Regions from separate parts of the Jejuibacter calystegiae genome, predicted to be linked through region 1. Evidence: predicted binding sites of a transcription regulator. Region 1 holds the regulator's gene; each other region holds the start of a gene.
What was found. The regulator PurR, encoded in region 1, represses purine synthesis genes. The targets are predictions, from matches to a motif close to CANGCAAACGTTTGCNTG.
Positions count from the first base shown of each region.

Region 2: FEM41_RS10855 (nucleoside-specific channel-forming protein Tsx) is a predicted target of PurR. The motif match lies at 1,242-1,259, and genes of this name have one in related genera.
Region 3: purT (formate-dependent phosphoribosylglycinamide formyltransferase) is a predicted target of PurR. The motif match lies at 2,291-2,308, and genes of this name have one in related genera.
Region 4: tusA (sulfurtransferase TusA) is a predicted target of PurR. The motif match lies at 2,022-2,039, and genes of this name have one in related genera.

Region 1 covers NZ_CP040428.1:3,562,213-3,566,135, reverse strand. Annotated here, with positions in the region: gene FEM41_RS16440 (MFS transporter) at 1-597, opposite strand, end outside; gene cydH (cytochrome bd-I oxidase subunit CydH) at 789-878, opposite strand; gene purR (HTH-type transcriptional repressor PurR) at 1,179-2,204, shown strand; gene punR (DNA-binding transcriptional activator PunR) at 2,240-3,151, opposite strand; gene punC (purine nucleoside transporter PunC) at 3,270-3,923, shown strand, end outside.
Region 2 covers NZ_CP040428.1:2,352,928-2,356,850, reverse strand. Annotated here, with positions in the region: gene nrdR (transcriptional regulator NrdR) at 1-373, opposite strand, end outside; gene FEM41_RS10860 (SadB/YajI family lipoprotein) at 532-1,107, shown strand; gene FEM41_RS10855 (nucleoside-specific channel-forming protein Tsx) at 1,394-2,251, shown strand; gene FEM41_RS10850 (acetate and sugar kinases/Hsc70/actin family protein) at 2,474-3,622, shown strand; gene FEM41_RS10845 (VOC family protein) at 3,610-3,923, opposite strand, start outside.
Region 3 covers NZ_CP040428.1:4,337,729-4,341,651, forward strand. Annotated here, with positions in the region: gene FEM41_RS20285 (prolyl oligopeptidase family serine peptidase) at 1-933, opposite strand, end outside; gene FEM41_RS20290 (tellurite resistance TerB family protein) at 1,059-1,745, opposite strand; gene FEM41_RS20295 (YebG family protein) at 1,907-2,218, opposite strand; gene purT (formate-dependent phosphoribosylglycinamide formyltransferase) at 2,343-3,524, shown strand; gene FEM41_RS20305 (bifunctional 4-hydroxy-2-oxoglutarate aldolase/2-dehydro-3-deoxy-phosphogluconate aldolase) at 3,562-3,923, opposite strand, start outside.
Region 4 covers NZ_CP040428.1:840,399-844,321, forward strand. Annotated here, with positions in the region: gene FEM41_RS04005 (TRAP transporter small permease) at 4-513, opposite strand; gene FEM41_RS04010 (TRAP transporter substrate-binding protein) at 553-1,539, opposite strand; gene tusA (sulfurtransferase TusA) at 1,715-1,960, opposite strand; gene FEM41_RS04020 (7-cyano-7-deazaguanine/7-aminomethyl-7-deazaguanine transporter) at 2,159-2,824, shown strand; gene FEM41_RS04025 (DcrB family lipoprotein) at 2,897-3,457, shown strand; gene FEM41_RS04030 (MFS transporter) at 3,462-3,923, opposite strand, start outside.

The DNA of each region.
Region 1 (3,923 bases):
CATCAGTACCCCCAGCTCGCGCTTCACGTCCGGACGATCGCCCGCGCCGCCCGCAGGCAGCGACAGCCACAGACTTAACATCGCCACCACGCCAAGACCGGCGGTGGCCAGGAAGGACATACGCCAGCCAATGGCGCTACCCAGCCAGGTTGCCGCTGGCACGCCGCCGATATTGGCGATGGTCAGCCCCATAAACATGGTGGCGACCGCGCTGGCCTGCTTCTCTTTGGGGACCAGACTCGCCGCCACCACCGAACCCAGCCCGAAGAAGGCACCATGGTTAAGGCTGGTGATAATCCGGGAGGCCAGAAGCCAGCCATAGCTGGGCGCCAGCGCCGACAGCACATTACCGACAATAAAGATTCCCATCAGAAACAGCAGCGCACTGCGTCTGGCACGATGTGACAGCAGCAGCGTCATCAACGGCGCTCCCACCATAACGCCAATCGCATAAGCGCTGATCAGCATACCGGCCACGGGGATGGAGACGCCCACCCCATCGGCGATAACAGGCAGCAGCCCCATGGGCGAAAATTCTGTTGTTCCTATACCAAATGCCCCAATGGCCAGCGCCAGTAAGGGGAAATTAAATTTCATTGTTATTTCTCCGGTAAATTCGGGAGACAGCTTCCACCAGGGCGGAACTCACTGCTGCCGGAAATCGTCAGGCGGAGAATAATGACAGTCTGCGGAGGAAAGTTAAAGACGTGTTAAAAGCAAAAGGCTGTTGCGCAAATAGCAATAATAGAAAGGCCCGGATACGCAACGACGCGCATCCGGGTCGGGGATTAATGCAGTACGGCAGTCAGTGCGCCGCACACAATCACGCCGAGCGCGATAATAGTGGTGACCAGCGAGTATTTCAGTTCGGTACTCATGATTTTCTCCTGTGCTTTTTTCCATATTAGCGTAATGACTGATTCATTTTCCCACAAACGCCCCTGAAAATCCTGTATCAAGTGGCCCTGAATGCAGATTTCCTCTTCCACTTTTAGCAAAGATAGGACAAAATCCCCGGCTAACGTGTTTTTACGCCGTCCGGTAATGCCCTCCTCCCGTCCAGTGTCGCTTCCCCGACATACCTGCAACCTGAAAAGTTGCGCCCCGGGATAAGTCCAGGCAAACGATTAACCGGCCGGTATTCAAGGAGACCAGGAAATGGCCGGGAGTGACGACTGATGGCAACAATCAAAGATGTGGCAAAGCGGGCAAACGTCTCCACCACTACGGTGTCGCATGTTATCAATAAAACCCGCTTTGTCGCGGAAGAGACCCGTAATGCGGTATGGGCCGCCATCAAAGAGCTGCACTACTCGCCCAGCGCCGTAGCCCGCAGCCTGAAAGTGAATCACACTAAAACCATCGGGCTGCTGGCCACCAGCAGTGAGGCCCCCTACTTTGCGGAAATTATCGAAGCCATAGAGAAAAGCTGCTTTGATAAGGGCTATACCCTGGTGCTGGGCAACGCCTGGAACAATCAGGAGAAACAGCGCGCCTACCTGTCGATGATGGCTCAGAAACGCGTCGACGGCCTGCTGGTAATGTGCTCGGAATATCCGGAACCGCTGCTGGCGATGCTCGAAGAGTACCGCCATATCCCGATGGTGGTCATGGACTGGGGCGAAGCGAAAGCTGATTTCACCGACTCGGTCATCGATAACGCCTTCGAAGGCGGCTATATGGCGGGACGCTACCTGATTGAACGCGGCCATCGTGATATCGGCGCGATTCCCGGCTCTCCGCACCGCAATACCGGCGCAGGCCGCCTGGCAGGCTTTAAGAAGGCGCTGGAAGAAGCGCGCATCAAACTGAATGAAAAGTGGGTGGTGCAGGGCGACTTCGAGCCGGAATCCGGCTACCGCGCCATGCAGCAGATTCTGTCTGTCCCCCAGCGCCCCACGGCAGTATTCTGCGGCGGCGATGTGATGGCGATGGGCGCCCTGTGTGCCGCCGACGAAATGGGGCTGCGGGTGCCCCAGGATATTTCGATTATCGGCTACGATAACGTGCGCAACTCCCGCTACTTTACCCCGGCGCTGACCACCATCCACCAGCCCAAGGACTCACTGGGGGAGACCGCCTTTAATATGCTGATTGACCGTATCGTCAATAAGCGCGAACAGTCCCGCACCCTGGAGGTTCACCCGCGCCTGATTGAGCGCCGCTCGGTGGCCGATGGCCCGTTCCGCGACTATCGCCGCTAAGTACCACTATCGCCGCCAGGCACAGGGGAGCCCGCTCAACCGGGCTCCTTCAGCCACTCCGCATTCAGCGTTTCGCTATCCCCCAGATAATCCAGCAGCCAGCCCAGCACCGGTGAGTCTTCGTTCTGGCGCCAGCTCAGACAGCAGGCGGCATCCGGAAAGCGATTCTCCAGAGCCAGCGCTACCCACTGACCGCTTTTTATCCGCGGTTGCGCAACGTGGGCTGGTACCATGCCGACACAGAGCCCGGCATCCAGGCACTCTCTTGCCGTCTCCCAGTCCGGCACCACCATGCGCCGCTGGTTATCCAGCAGCCAGGTCGTACGCTTGGGTAGTGAGCGCGAGGTATCTTCCAGGACCAGCGACGGCCAGCGTCGCAGTCGTTCATCATCCAGCGCCCCCTCCGCTACCGCCAGCGGATGACCGGACGCCACCACGCAATGCCAGCGCAGCATCCCCATATCCCGAAAGGCGTAACGGCCACCAACCGGTACTGCCCGGGTGGCGCCGATCGCCAGCTCTACGCGCCCGTCCTCCAGCGCGTCCCATACGCCGTTAAACACTTCACGAGAAACCCGCAGCTCCACATCGGGGAAATGGCGGTAGAAATCCAGCACCAGTTGGCGGGTACGCGCCGGTTTAACGATGTTATCCACGGCGATGGAGAGCTGCCCGCGCCAGCCGTTGGCAATCTGCTGGCAGCGCTGACGGGTGGAGAGCATTTTTTTGATAACCTCCCGTCCTTCGCGCAGAAAAAAGGCCCCGGCCTCCGTCAGTTCGACATCTCGATGGCGGCGCACGAACAGCGGAACCGCCAGCCACGCCTCTAACTGACGTACCGTATAACTGACCGCCGAAGGCACCCGGTGCAGCTCCTGGGCTGCCGAACTAAAGCTGCCGTTGCGGGCAACAGCATCCACCACTTCCAGTGAGTATTCCGACCACATATCTGCCTGCAAAAAATTTGAATGCAACAGGCAAATATTAGCGTTTCACAAGCGATGATGCACTCCTTACACTGCGCCCATTCCCTGCATCACCCAAAAAAGATCTTAGAGAGAAATCATGCAACCTGGAAAAGGATTTATGGTCTGGCTAGCCGGTCTGAGCGTTATCGGCTTTCTGGCCACCGATATGTATTTGCCGGCGTTTTCCGCCATGCAGCAGAGTCTGAACACCAGCCCCGGCGCTATTAGCGCCAGTCTGAGCCTGTTTCTGGCCGGTTTCGCGCTGGCGCAGCTGATCTGGGGACCGCTGTCGGACCGTTTTGGCCGCCGTCCGATACTACTGGCGGGGCTGGCGCTGTTCGCCCTCGGCTGTCTGGGAATGATGTGGGTCAAGAGCGCGACCATGATGTTGGCACTGCGCTTTATTCAGGCGGTTGGGGTCTGTGCCGCCACCGTAAGCTGGCAGGCGCTGGTCGCCGATCGCTATCCCGGCCCGCAGGCAAAACGGGTTTTCGCCACTATTATGCCACTGGTCGCGCTTTCGCCAGCGCTGGCGCCTCTGCTGGGTAGCTGGCTGCTGGTGCATTTCGAATGGCAGGCCATCTTCCTCGCACTGTTTATCATTACCCTACTACTGATGGTTCCCGCATTGCGTATGGCGCCGCAGCGTCCCAAACCGCACAGCGAGGTGGCGAAAACCGGGTTCCTGATGCTGCTGCGCAGCCGCAGCTATCGCGGCAACGTCATGATCTATGCCGCCTGCTCCGCCAGC
Region 2 (3,923 bases), 1.2 Mb from region 1:
TGTAGGCCACTTTATCCAGTTTTTTAAGCTGTTCCATCACCAGATTGCCAATCTCTTTACTGGGAATCTCGCGCTCGCCGGTAGCGCGCAGCTGGGATTTAATGTGATTTAACGCCATTTCGACGTCGTCGGAGCTGACCGGGCGCTTTTCCAGCGCTTTCTGCATACCGCTACGCAGCTTATCTTCATTAAAGGGCTCGCGGACATCGTTACTCTTTATCACCCGCGGCATAACCAGCTCCGCCACTTCGAAAGTGGTAAAACGCTCGTGACACACCAGACACTGACGGCGGCGGCGCACTGACGATCCCTCTCCCACCAGGCGGGAATCAATCACTTTGGTGTCCACAGCGAAACAAAATGGGCAATGCATAGGGCTACCTGTATCCGGAAATGGTGACTGCTTTACAGTTTACCCTGTAACGCCCGGGACAACAAAGAGACCGACGCTTTGAGACAAAGGATCTATGTTTTCTGTCACACTGCTTCTACCATTACAGTAACTCGCTGAACAAAAGGAACCTTTTTATGATGACAACGCGTTGCCTGAAGCTGATTCTGGCAGGAAGTCTCTTCACGCTTACCGCCTGTGCCGCCCAGAAAGAGGTGCGTCAGGTCAGTAATGAAGTGCAGGCGATGAATCAACAGATGAACAAGCTGAGCCAGCAGTCGGTGAAGCTGACCCAGCAGAACGCCCTGAACGCCAACTCAACCAGCGGCGCATATCTGCTGCCGGACTCGAAAACCGCCGCCCAACTGGATAGCCAGATAGGCACCCTGACCATGACCTTAAGCAAGGTGGTCGCTACCAATAATGGTACCCGCGCCACGCTCACCATTCGCGGCGGTAACAGCGCACCGCTGCCCGCCTTTAGCGGCAAGGTAGAATGGGGTCAGTTACAGGGCACCCTGGAAAACTACCAGGAAGTTAACGTGCAGACCTATCCGATTAATGTGCCGAAAAGCGTGCTGGTGCCGAGTGATGTCGATATCCCGCTCGATATGCCCGGTATCACGCCGGATCAACTGGGCTTTATCCGGGTACACGATATTGTGCCGTCGGACCCCAGCTATCAGCCGCCGGCCAAATCCCCTTTCGCCAGCTAAGCTTTCGCCCGTTCATCTGGCGGATGAACGGGCGCCTTCCCCGCCATACAAAATTCCTTTCATCCCAACGCGCCCCGGACTGGATAAATCTGACGAAATGAGTAGAATTCCGACGTCTTTATCGTTTAATTGTGAAGGCAATCGATTACCTGAATGATAACGACGTGAAAAAAGACGCATTTTTGTGAGAAAGGCTTATTTATAATAGCCCACCTTGCTACGGCGCGCTGAGATGCGCCGGCTTCCCGGTAACTTTCCCGGACAACCGAAAAACAGTGGCGAAATGATGAAAAAAATGATGTTAGCGGCTGGCGCCGCAGTGGCGCTCTCCTGCTCTTTTTCCGCAAGCGCAGCGGATAGCAATAGCGAATACCTCTCGGACTGGTGGCACCAGAGCGTCAACGTGGTGGGCAGCTATCACACCCGCTTTGGACCTCAACTGCGCAATGACACCTACCTGGAATACGAAGCTTTCGCGAAAAAAGACTGGTTCGATTTCTATGGCTACATCGACGCCCCGCGCTTCTTCGGCGGCGACGGCAGTTCTACCGGCATCTGGAACCACGGCTCTCCGCTGTTTATGGAGATCGAACCGCGCTTTTCCATCGACAAACTGAGCGGTCTGGATCTGAGCGTAGGACCGTTTAAAGAGTGGTACTTCGCCAACAACTATATCTATGATATGGGCCGTAACAGCGACAATCGCCAGAATACCTGGTATATGGGCCTGGGGACCGATGTTGAAACCGGTCTGCCGATGAGTCTGTCGCTTAACGTCTACGCCAAATATCAGTGGGAAAACTACGGCGCGGCTAACGAAGACAGCTGGGACGGCTACCGCTTCAAAATTAAATACTTTGTGCCTATCACCGATCTGTGGGGCGGCAAGCTGAGCTACATCGGTTTTACCAACTTCGACTGGGGTTCCGATCTGGGCGATGAACCGAACCGCACCAGCAACTCTATCGCCTCCAGCCACATTCTGGCGCTGAACTATGACCACTGGCACTACTCGTTTGTCGCCCGTTACTTCCATAACGGCGGTCAGTGGCAGGACGGCCCGGAGATGAACTTCGGCAAGGGCGATTTCCGGGTTCGCTCCACTGGCTGGGGTTACTACCTGGTAGCGGGTTACAACTTCTAATTCCAGAAAAATATTCGGGGATGAGGGCAACGCTCTCCCCGAATTAAAAAACAGCGTCTTAAAGCTTATTCCTCAAAGTTCCCCCTGACAGCCCCCATAATGCGTATTTTCTCAAAGAAGTAATAAAGCAATATTTCTGTCTATACTGGCATTAGCGAACCACCAATTACAAATGATAACCAGACTGTAAACTCACGCCCATGAACCTGAGGATAACAATCTATGCATAAATCCTGTATAAAATACGTTCCCCTGCTGATGTTAATGTTATTCATTACCGTTAAAAATAACGTATATGCAGCCACACCTGAATATTCAGTGGTAGTAGATGCAGGAAGTAGTAAGACCAGAGCCATACTTTATCAAGTGTCGGACAGTGATTCAGTTAAGGAAGTCGCATCAGAAACCCAAAAAACGCCGCTAGCCAGTTTCTCTCAATCTCCTGAAAATGCAGGCAAAGAGTTAATAGCTCCGCTGCTGAAAAAGGTATTAAACTCATATAATAATAAGCCACAGACGATCGACATCAACGTATTAGGCACAGCAGGAATGCGTCAGTTAACGGCAGATATGCAAGAAAAGATCTATCGTAGTATTCAACAAACCGTCAAAGATGAGGGCTATCGACAGGGTAGGATAGGAACTATCGATGGCTGGGAGGAAGGCGCCTTCGCATGGGTTCATCTTAACCAGTTGGCAGGGCTGACAGGCACAGATAACACTCAGGGAATTATTGAGGTGGGCGGCGCCTCAACCCAGATAACTTTTGACAGCAAAAATGCCTCACTGTCGGGCACGCACCCGCTAAAACTGAAAGGAAAAACATATTATTTATGGAGCCGAAGTTTACTGGGATTCGGCGCTAACTCAATACGCGATGAAGTAGATAAAAAAGAGGGGAAGAAAGCCTGTTACCCGCAAGGATATCAAAATTCCAAAGGGTTTGATTTTAACCAGTGTGATCAAGGTTATGACAACGCATTAGCAGAGAATCCAGAGGCACTTAGCATACTGAAAGCTACCGCCGGGATCCCGGCTCTTAAAACAACTCAGTTTGTTGGGTTAAGCGCTCTCAATTATACTCTTGGCTTCTTCGACACGCCTACAGCGGAAAAGGGGCAACTGAAAGAAAACATTACCACCAGTTGTACCAGTTTTAGCGACATTAACAACCAGATAAAAAACAATCCTACCAAGGACAGTTATCAACCAGAAAATAAATGCGCCAATGGGACTTTTGTTTATAATCTGCTATATGACTACCTGAAACTGGGTGATAAAAAGATTACCGGCGTAAAAAATTACAACGGCTCAGATATTCGATGGACCGCAGGATACCTGATTCTGGCCCATGAGAATCAGAATAAATAGCACCAGGGCCCTGAGTTACAACATCTAATCTTCTGCTTCCACATCAGGGAGGGGCTGACTTCCCTCCCACTTCCGACGCTGTTGCCGCAGAAAATCATCCGGTTACCTTCGCTATCAATAATCCGGGCGATAGTGCCGATACCCTCCAGCGCCAACGGGCCAAAGCAACGGCGCCCTCCTTGCCTGCACGCCCACGCAACAGCGCCTTCAACATCGTCGGTAACCAGATAGATCACCGGGCCATCAGTACCGGGCGTGAAATCCTGCCCCTGCGTCAGTGCACCGCCAGGCGCCGGTTCCT
Region 3 (3,923 bases), 780 kb from region 1:
CGGAATCACGGTCTGCCAGCCGGACTCATCCCCCGTTGCGGCACGCCACAGGCCAAAATTTTTCCCGGCCCGGTTCGATCGCACCCAGAATTCATCCTGGTAGTGATCCAGGGTGTATTCATGGTGACGGCGCCGCGCCAGGAAACATTCAGGACGGGGACATTCAGCATTAGCGTCCAGCAGCCATACCTCACTGGTGGTGGCGCTGCTGAGATCAATCAGCACGTATTTTTGCGATGAACTCTTATGTACGCCGACGTAGAAGGCTTCGTTCGGCTCTTCGAAGATCAGCTCATCATCCCGGGACGGACTGCCGACAGTGTGGCGCCACACCTGCCAGGGATGCAGGGTCTTCGGATGTTTGCGGACATAGTAGAGGGTGCGCGAATCATTGGCCCAGACAAAGTCCGGCGAGGCATTGTCCAGCACTTCCGGGTACCAGTTACCGCTCTGCAAATTACGCAACCGCAGGCTGTACTGGCGACGCGACAGATAATCCTCCGCTATCGCCATCACCTGATTATCTGGGGCCACATTCATGCCCCCCAGGGTGTAAAACTCGCTGTGGGCGGCGCGTTCATTGGCATCCAGCAGGATCTGCCAGGGTTCCTGCTCCCCGGATTCCACCGGCTGGCGCTGCCAGCAGGCATACTCATTCCCCTGTTGGTAAATATAGCGATAACGGTAGCCGTTCTTCACCCAGGGCGCCGAAGCGTCACGCTCCGGCACTCGCCCGACCATCTCTTTGAGCAATCGGTCCTGAAGCGCGCGCTGGGAAGCCATAATCCGGCGGCCATACTCATTCTCCTGGCGTAAATAGCCAAGCACCTCGGGAGCGCTCCTGTCGTCGTCGCGTAGCCAGTAGTAGTGATCAATACGGGTGTCGCCATGAACGGTGATGGCGTGCGGCACTCTTTTTGCTTTTGGGGGCATGGTTATTCTTCTTGTTTCCGGATAATGCACACCTGTAAGGGTGTGCATTATCTGCCCTTCTTGCAAGTTATACCGATTATCCTTCAGCAGCTGGAAGGATTTGGCCTTTGGCGGGGAGGGAAAGATTATTCAGGAAGCTGGCGCTTCTGAGCCTGGATATCCTGCTCGATGCCGTCGCGCACGTCCTGGGGGATCTGTAGCGCATCACCCAGCGCATTGAGGTAACTGCGCTCCATAAAGTGGTCGATGTCGATGGCAGCACAGCTCAGAAAATAGAGCTCCAGCGCCTCTTCTTCATTGCGAACCCCCTGAGCCAGACGTTGAGGATCCAAAGGCTGTTCAATGGCGCGCTGCACCAGAGCGCGCCCTTCCTGTTCAATGCCCGCCTCCTGAAGCTGCTGCTCAATGACCTGACGCTCTTGATCATCAATATGTCCGTCACTTTTAGCGGCAAAGACCAGCGCCAGTACCAGACGTTCCGCGCGCTCATCCAGCGGCGATGCCTGATTCGCCAGCGCAGGCTGTACCGGCTGCGCCTGCTGCTGCTGCGGCTGCTGGGTTTCGCTCATACGTTGCTTGTACTTGTTCCACAGCACGCTGCCAGCCACGGCGCCACCACCAACCAGTAACGCGCTGCCGCCGTATTTGGTCAATAGCTTGCGCGACGATTTGCTGGCCACCAGCAGCCCCGCCAGACCGCCCAGCGCGCCCGGTACCAGTAACTTACTTAATCCCTGCTCCTGCTTGCCTGCACTTCCCTGCTGCCCACTCTGGCCCAGCATTGACTGCAGTTGATTTAACCAGTTAGCCATGCAAATACCCCTGTAATGATCTATTCATGCACTTTGCAGGGTAAGTGACTCAGTGTCAGGAAGTGTCGGGAAACGCAAAAAAAGCAAAATGGCCCTAAAGGGCCGTCAGGTTGATGACAAAGAGGGAAAAACGTGGTTTTTCCCTCTTTGTGGTTAAAGGCTCAGGCCGCTTTATGCTTCGCGCGCGCTTTGGGCGCCGCCTTCTCTTCCTGCTCTGGTGTTGTCGCAGCCTTTGGCTGGGGCCGCTTGCCGGTCTTAATCAGGGTGGAGAGCGTCTCTTTATGCTCCGCCAGCCACAGACCTAATGCCTCGCGCTGAGATTCGTCCAGCTCCACTGGCCCCTCTTCCAGCCACTCTTCGAACGACTCCGCCAGATCTAACATTTTATCCCAGGAGTCTGCCTCCTTTTTACTGGCAAAAGACATCTTTTCCTCACCTTTGCGTACAACAACGTATTTAGTTTCAACCGCCATCGGTTTTACTCCGGGTATACTGGATTTTTAATCAGTATACCAGACCCGGCGTTTTGGCTAAACTACGTCGCCGACGCAAACGTTTTCGTAGCTGTTGTTGTATTTTTTGACCGGGGAAATCACTATGTCTGTACTGGGAACCGCACTGCGTCCTTCCGCCACGCGCGTGATGCTGCTGGGCGCCGGAGAGTTGGGAAAAGAGGTGGCCATTGAGTGCCAGCGTCTCGGGCTGGAGGTCATCGCCGTCGATCGCTATGCCGACGCCCCCGCCATGCACGTAGCACACCGCAGCCACGTCGTGAATATGCTGGATGCAGAGCAAATTAAGGCCCTGGTGGCCAAAGAGCGCCCGGACTACATTGTGCCGGAGATCGAAGCCATCGCCACCGACGCGCTGATAGCGCTGGAAAGCGCAGGCACGCATGTGGTGCCCTGCGCCCGCGCCACGCAGCTCACCATGAACCGGGAAGGTATTCGCCGTCTGGCGGCCGAAACGCTGGCGCTCCCGACCTCCAGCTACCGCTTCGCCGACGACCTGGCAGGTTTCCGTCAGGCGGTTGAAGAGATCGGCCTGCCCTGCATCATTAAGCCGGTGATGAGCTCATCCGGTAAGGGACAAAGCCTGATCCGCAGCGCCGGGCAGATTGAACAGGCCTGGCACTACGCCCAACAGGGCGGCCGCGCGGGTAAAGGTCGGGTTATCGTTGAAGGGGTGGTTAACTTCGACTTCGAGATTACCCTGCTGACCATCAGCGCCGTAGATGGCCTGCACTTTTGCGACCCCATCGGCCATCGTCAGCAGGACGGCGACTACCGCGAATCCTGGCAGCCCCAGCGGATGAGCGACCGGGCGCTGGCGCAGGCCCGTGACGTGGCGGGCAAGGTGGTTACCGCCCTGGGCGGCCACGGCCTGTTTGGCGTGGAGCTGTTCGTCTGCGGCGATGAGGTCATATTCAGCGAAGTCTCGCCGCGTCCCCACGATACCGGCATGGTCACCCTGCTCTCTCAGGATCTGTCAGAATTCGCGCTGCACGTGCGCGCATTCCTCGGCCTGCCAATAGGCGCGATTCGTCAATACGGACCGGCGGCCTCTGCGGTTATTTTACCGGAGCTAACCAGCCAGGATCTGCGTTTCAGCGGCGTGGAAAACGCCTGTGGCGCCGGGTTACAGCTACGCCTGTTCGGCAAACCGGAAATCGCGGGAACCCGCCGTCTTGGCGTGGTACTGACGACCGGAGAATCCACGGAAGATGCCGTCAGTCGGGCCAGAGCGGCCGCGGACGCGGTAGTGGTTCAGGGGGAATAAATTAAGCGGCCCTCTCCGAACGGAGAGGGCCGGAAGATTACTGCTTCGCGCCTTCCACGGCTTCACGCGCAATCTGGGTGATGCGTGCGTAGTCGCCAGACTCCAGGGCATCGCCCGGTACCAGCCAGGAACCGCCGATGCACAGCACGCTCGGCAGCGCCAGGTAGTCGCGATAGTTAGCCGGAGAGATACCGCCAGTCGGGCAGAAACGCACCTGGGAGAACGGACCTGCGATAGCCTGCAGCGCCTTCACGCCGCCGTTCGCTTCGGCCGGGAAGAATTTAAACTCACGCAGACCGTAGTCCATGCCCAGCATCAGTTCGGAAACGGTGCTAATGCCCGGGATCAGCGGGATGGACCCTTCGGTCGCCGCTTTCAGCAGCGGCTCGGTCAGACCCG
Region 4 (3,923 bases), 2.5 Mb from region 1:
CGTCTATTCCGGGTTGCCAAGCATCACCAGCGGTCGCTGGGCCTGAGAGCCAAACAGCAGTCGCTCGATAACGAACAGAATCAGAATGGCCGAACCCACCGGCAGCGGCAGGTAGGTTTGTCCGGCGGTGAGTAGCGGGAACTCCGCCACCGGCTGGTGCCACAGTCCCTGGCACAAAAAGAAGCTGTACCACAGCATCAGCGCCGAAATCACCAGCATCAGCAGATCCACCAGCCGCGCCAGCAAGCGCTGACAGCCTTCCGGCACCCTGTCGGTCAACATTTTGACGGCAATATGCCCGCCCGCGCGGTAGCTGACCGCAGCGCCAATAAAGGTAAAAGTCACCATACAGAGGATAGCTACCGGCTCCGGCCATGGAATGCCGCGGTTCAGAACGTAGCGGAAGAAGATTCCCACCGGAATCACCACGGTCATCACCAGCAATGCCATGCCGGAAACCACCATAGCGGCCAGGTACAGGCGATCCATCCACGTGATATAGAGACGGGCCATAGGTCCTCCCTAAGGGCCGGGCTAATACCCGGCCACAGGTTAGTGAACGTCAGCGATCGCCTTCATCAGCTCCGGATACGCCTTGCCATATTTCTCGCGTACCGGCGCCGTCGCCTCAATAAACGGGGTTTTGTCTATCTTGTGGAACTGCACGCCGCCGGCCTTCATTTTCTCCAGCGCCTGCTGGTTGTAGGCCTGCCACAGCTTGCGCTGTTCGAACTGCGCTTCATGAGCCAGTTTCATGATGAGTTGCTGTTGGTCGGCGCTCAGTTTGTCCCATTTCACCCGGGAATAGAGCAGCATTTCCGGCACGATCATATGCTCGCTCAGGGTATAGTGCTTCGCCACCGGCATATAGTTGTGGGCGACATAGGTAGGAGGATTGTTTTCGGCCCCGTCAACCACACCGGTTTGCAAGCCGCTGAATACCTCACTCACCCCCATCGCCACCGCGTTAGCGCCCATCGCCTTTAAAGAATCAATCGCGACCGGGCTGCCCTGCACCCGGATCTTCATCCCTTTAAGATCCTCCGCTTTAAGCACTGGCTTCTTGGTTATCAGGTTACGGGTGCCAGGATCCATCCAGCCCAGAAATACCAGCCGTGAGTTAGGATCCTGGGTCAGCATGGTCCCCAGTTTCTTACCGACCGGGCCATCAATCACTTTGTGCATATGATCTTCGTCGCGAAACACATAGGGCAGCGTAAAGACTTCTGTTGCGGGCAGAATGGAAGAAACCGGCGCCATAGAGACGCGAATCATATCAATAGCGCCTACCTGAGCCTGTTCGATGAGTTGTTTTTCATCGCCCAGAACGCCATTGGGAAAGGTTTTAATTTCCAGCTCTCCGTTGGTCGCTTTTTCCAGCTTTTCGCCCATTTGTTGGACGGCAACCACGTTGGGATAGCCTTCGGGATGGACATCCGCCGCTTTAATCACTTGCGCCGCAGCAACGGGCGCAAACAGCAGTGACGCGGTGCTCAAACAGAAACCGGCTAACGCCGGCAGTATGCTTTTATGGGTCATCGTGTCAGCTCCGGCAGGTCTTTTTTTGGTTAAAATTTTGTTACATGGCCGTTTAAAACTAGACCAGCGGAGACAAAGCGGGAGTGAAGCGCTTCACAAAAGCGCCAATTTTTAAAACAGGGGTTTAAATTGGATGTGACCGGGGTTCAGGACAGCAGCCTGGCTGTCCGTGAACTCAGTGGCTTTTGCGCAGCAGATAGCGGTAAGGCAGGGCTTCCGTCTGCTGGGCCAGCAGCTCATGTTCCATAAAGCGGCAAAAGCCGGGGATATCCCGGGTGGTAGCCGGATCGTCGGCGATAATCAACAGTGTTTCACCGGTCTGCATAGTGCGTACCGTTTTACGCACCATCATTACCGGCTCCGGGCAGCGCAGTCCCTGGGCGTCCAGGGTATGGTTCGCGCAATCGAAAGGATCGGACATACTCTTCTCATCAGCTTCTGAAAATCGCATTAGTTTACGCCTGGTAATTCTTCGTGCAAGCGAGGTGAACGATTGCGTGAAAATCATCCATTGCAATAGCCTGCCAAAGCAGTATGATGCGGCGTTTTCAGCGCGCCAGGCCTTGTAACCCTGTCGCAACTGGGTTCCCTCACCCCATTTATCAAAAAGGTCGTTGATATGATCGCATTAACGCTGCGCCAGCATCGTCGGGCGCTAATTGGGCTTTCGCTATTTCATTTGCTGGTGATTATCTCCAGTAACTATCTGGTTCAGCTCCCCGTCAACATTCTGGGTTTCCACACCACCTGGGGCGCCTTCAGCTTCCCGTTTATCTTTCTGGCGACCGATCTGACGGTGCGCATCTTCGGCGCGCCGCTGGCGCGACGCATTATCTTCGCGGTGATGATTCCGGCGCTGCTGCTCTCCTGGATTATCTCGTCGCTGTTCTATATGGGAAGCTGGCAGGGACTGGCGGCGCTCGGCGGGCTGAACATCTTTGTACTGCGTATCGCCTGCGCCAGCTTTATGGCCTATGTGCTGGGACAGATTCTGGATGTACACGTCTTTAACCGGCTGCGCCAGAGCCGCCGCTGGTGGCTGGCGCCGACCGCCTCAACCTTCTTCGGTAATTTCAGCGATACCCTGGCGTTCTTCTTTATCGCGTTCTGGCGCAGTCCCGACCCCTTTATGGCCCAGAACTGGGTGGAGATCGCAACGGTCGATTACTGCTTTAAAGTACTTATCAGTATTATCTTCTTCCTGCCAGCCTACGGCGTGTTGTTGAATATGTTGCTGAAACGGCTGGCAAAGGGGCACTCCCCTTCCGCGCTACAGCCGCTCTGACAGCTCGCATCTTGTGTTAAGATGCAAGGAGAGGCACAACCCTGGTGCTAAATAACCTGTAAGGAAGAATCAATGCGCAACCTGGTAAAATATGTCGGTATCGGCCTGCTGGTGTTTGGGTTGGCGGCCTGCGATAACAGTGACAGCCAAACGCCTGCCCAGGGCGGCGATGAAGCACAAAGCAGCGAAAACGGCCAGTCTGTCTCGCTGCTGGACGGCAAACTGACCTTCTCACTGCCAGCGGATATGTCCGATCAGAGCGGTAAGGTCGGTACCCAGAGCAACAACATGCATGTCTATTCCGATCCGACCGGCCAGAAAGCCGTGATCGTCATTGTGGGCGATACCACCAACGAATCGCTGGAAGTTCTGGCGAAGCGTCTGGAAGAGCAGCAGCGTAACCGCGATCCGCAGCTCCAGGTGGTTTCCAACAAATCACTGGAAGTAAACGGCCAGACCCTGCAACAGTTGGACAGCATTGTCTCCGCCCGTGGTCAGAGCGCCTGGTCCACCGTCCTGCTGGGCAAAGTGGATAACAAATTGCTGACCATGCAGGTCACCCTGCCTGCCGACGATCAGCAGAAAGCCCAGAGCGACGCCAACAACATCGTTAAGACCCTCAAGATTCAGTAACCGGTTACGATGATGTGGCCTGCCCGGTCGTCCGGGCAGGCCAGAATTTCAGGCGCCAGGCCAGCAGTAACGCCAGCGCCGCCAGCCCCGATGCCGCAAGGTAGATAGAGGCAACTCCGGTCCAGGCCATGATCAGCCCGGCCAGCGGCCCGGTAATCCCTAAAGACAAATCCATAAATACCGTATAGGTCGCCAGCGCGCTGCCCTGATTTTGCTGCGGCACCGCTTTCACCGCCACCACGCCTAATGCCGGGAATACCAGTGAAAAACCGGCACCGGCCAGCAGCGTTCCCGCCTTTGCCATCAGCGGCGACGGCGCCAGACCGACCAAAAGCAGCCCCAGACACTCTACGCTAAAGCAGATCATCGCCACATTCAGGCCCCCCAGGCGATTAATGCCGTTGGGGAACAACAGTCGGGTGCCGACAAAAGCGCAGCTAAACAGCGTCAGCGCAAAGGCGGCGCC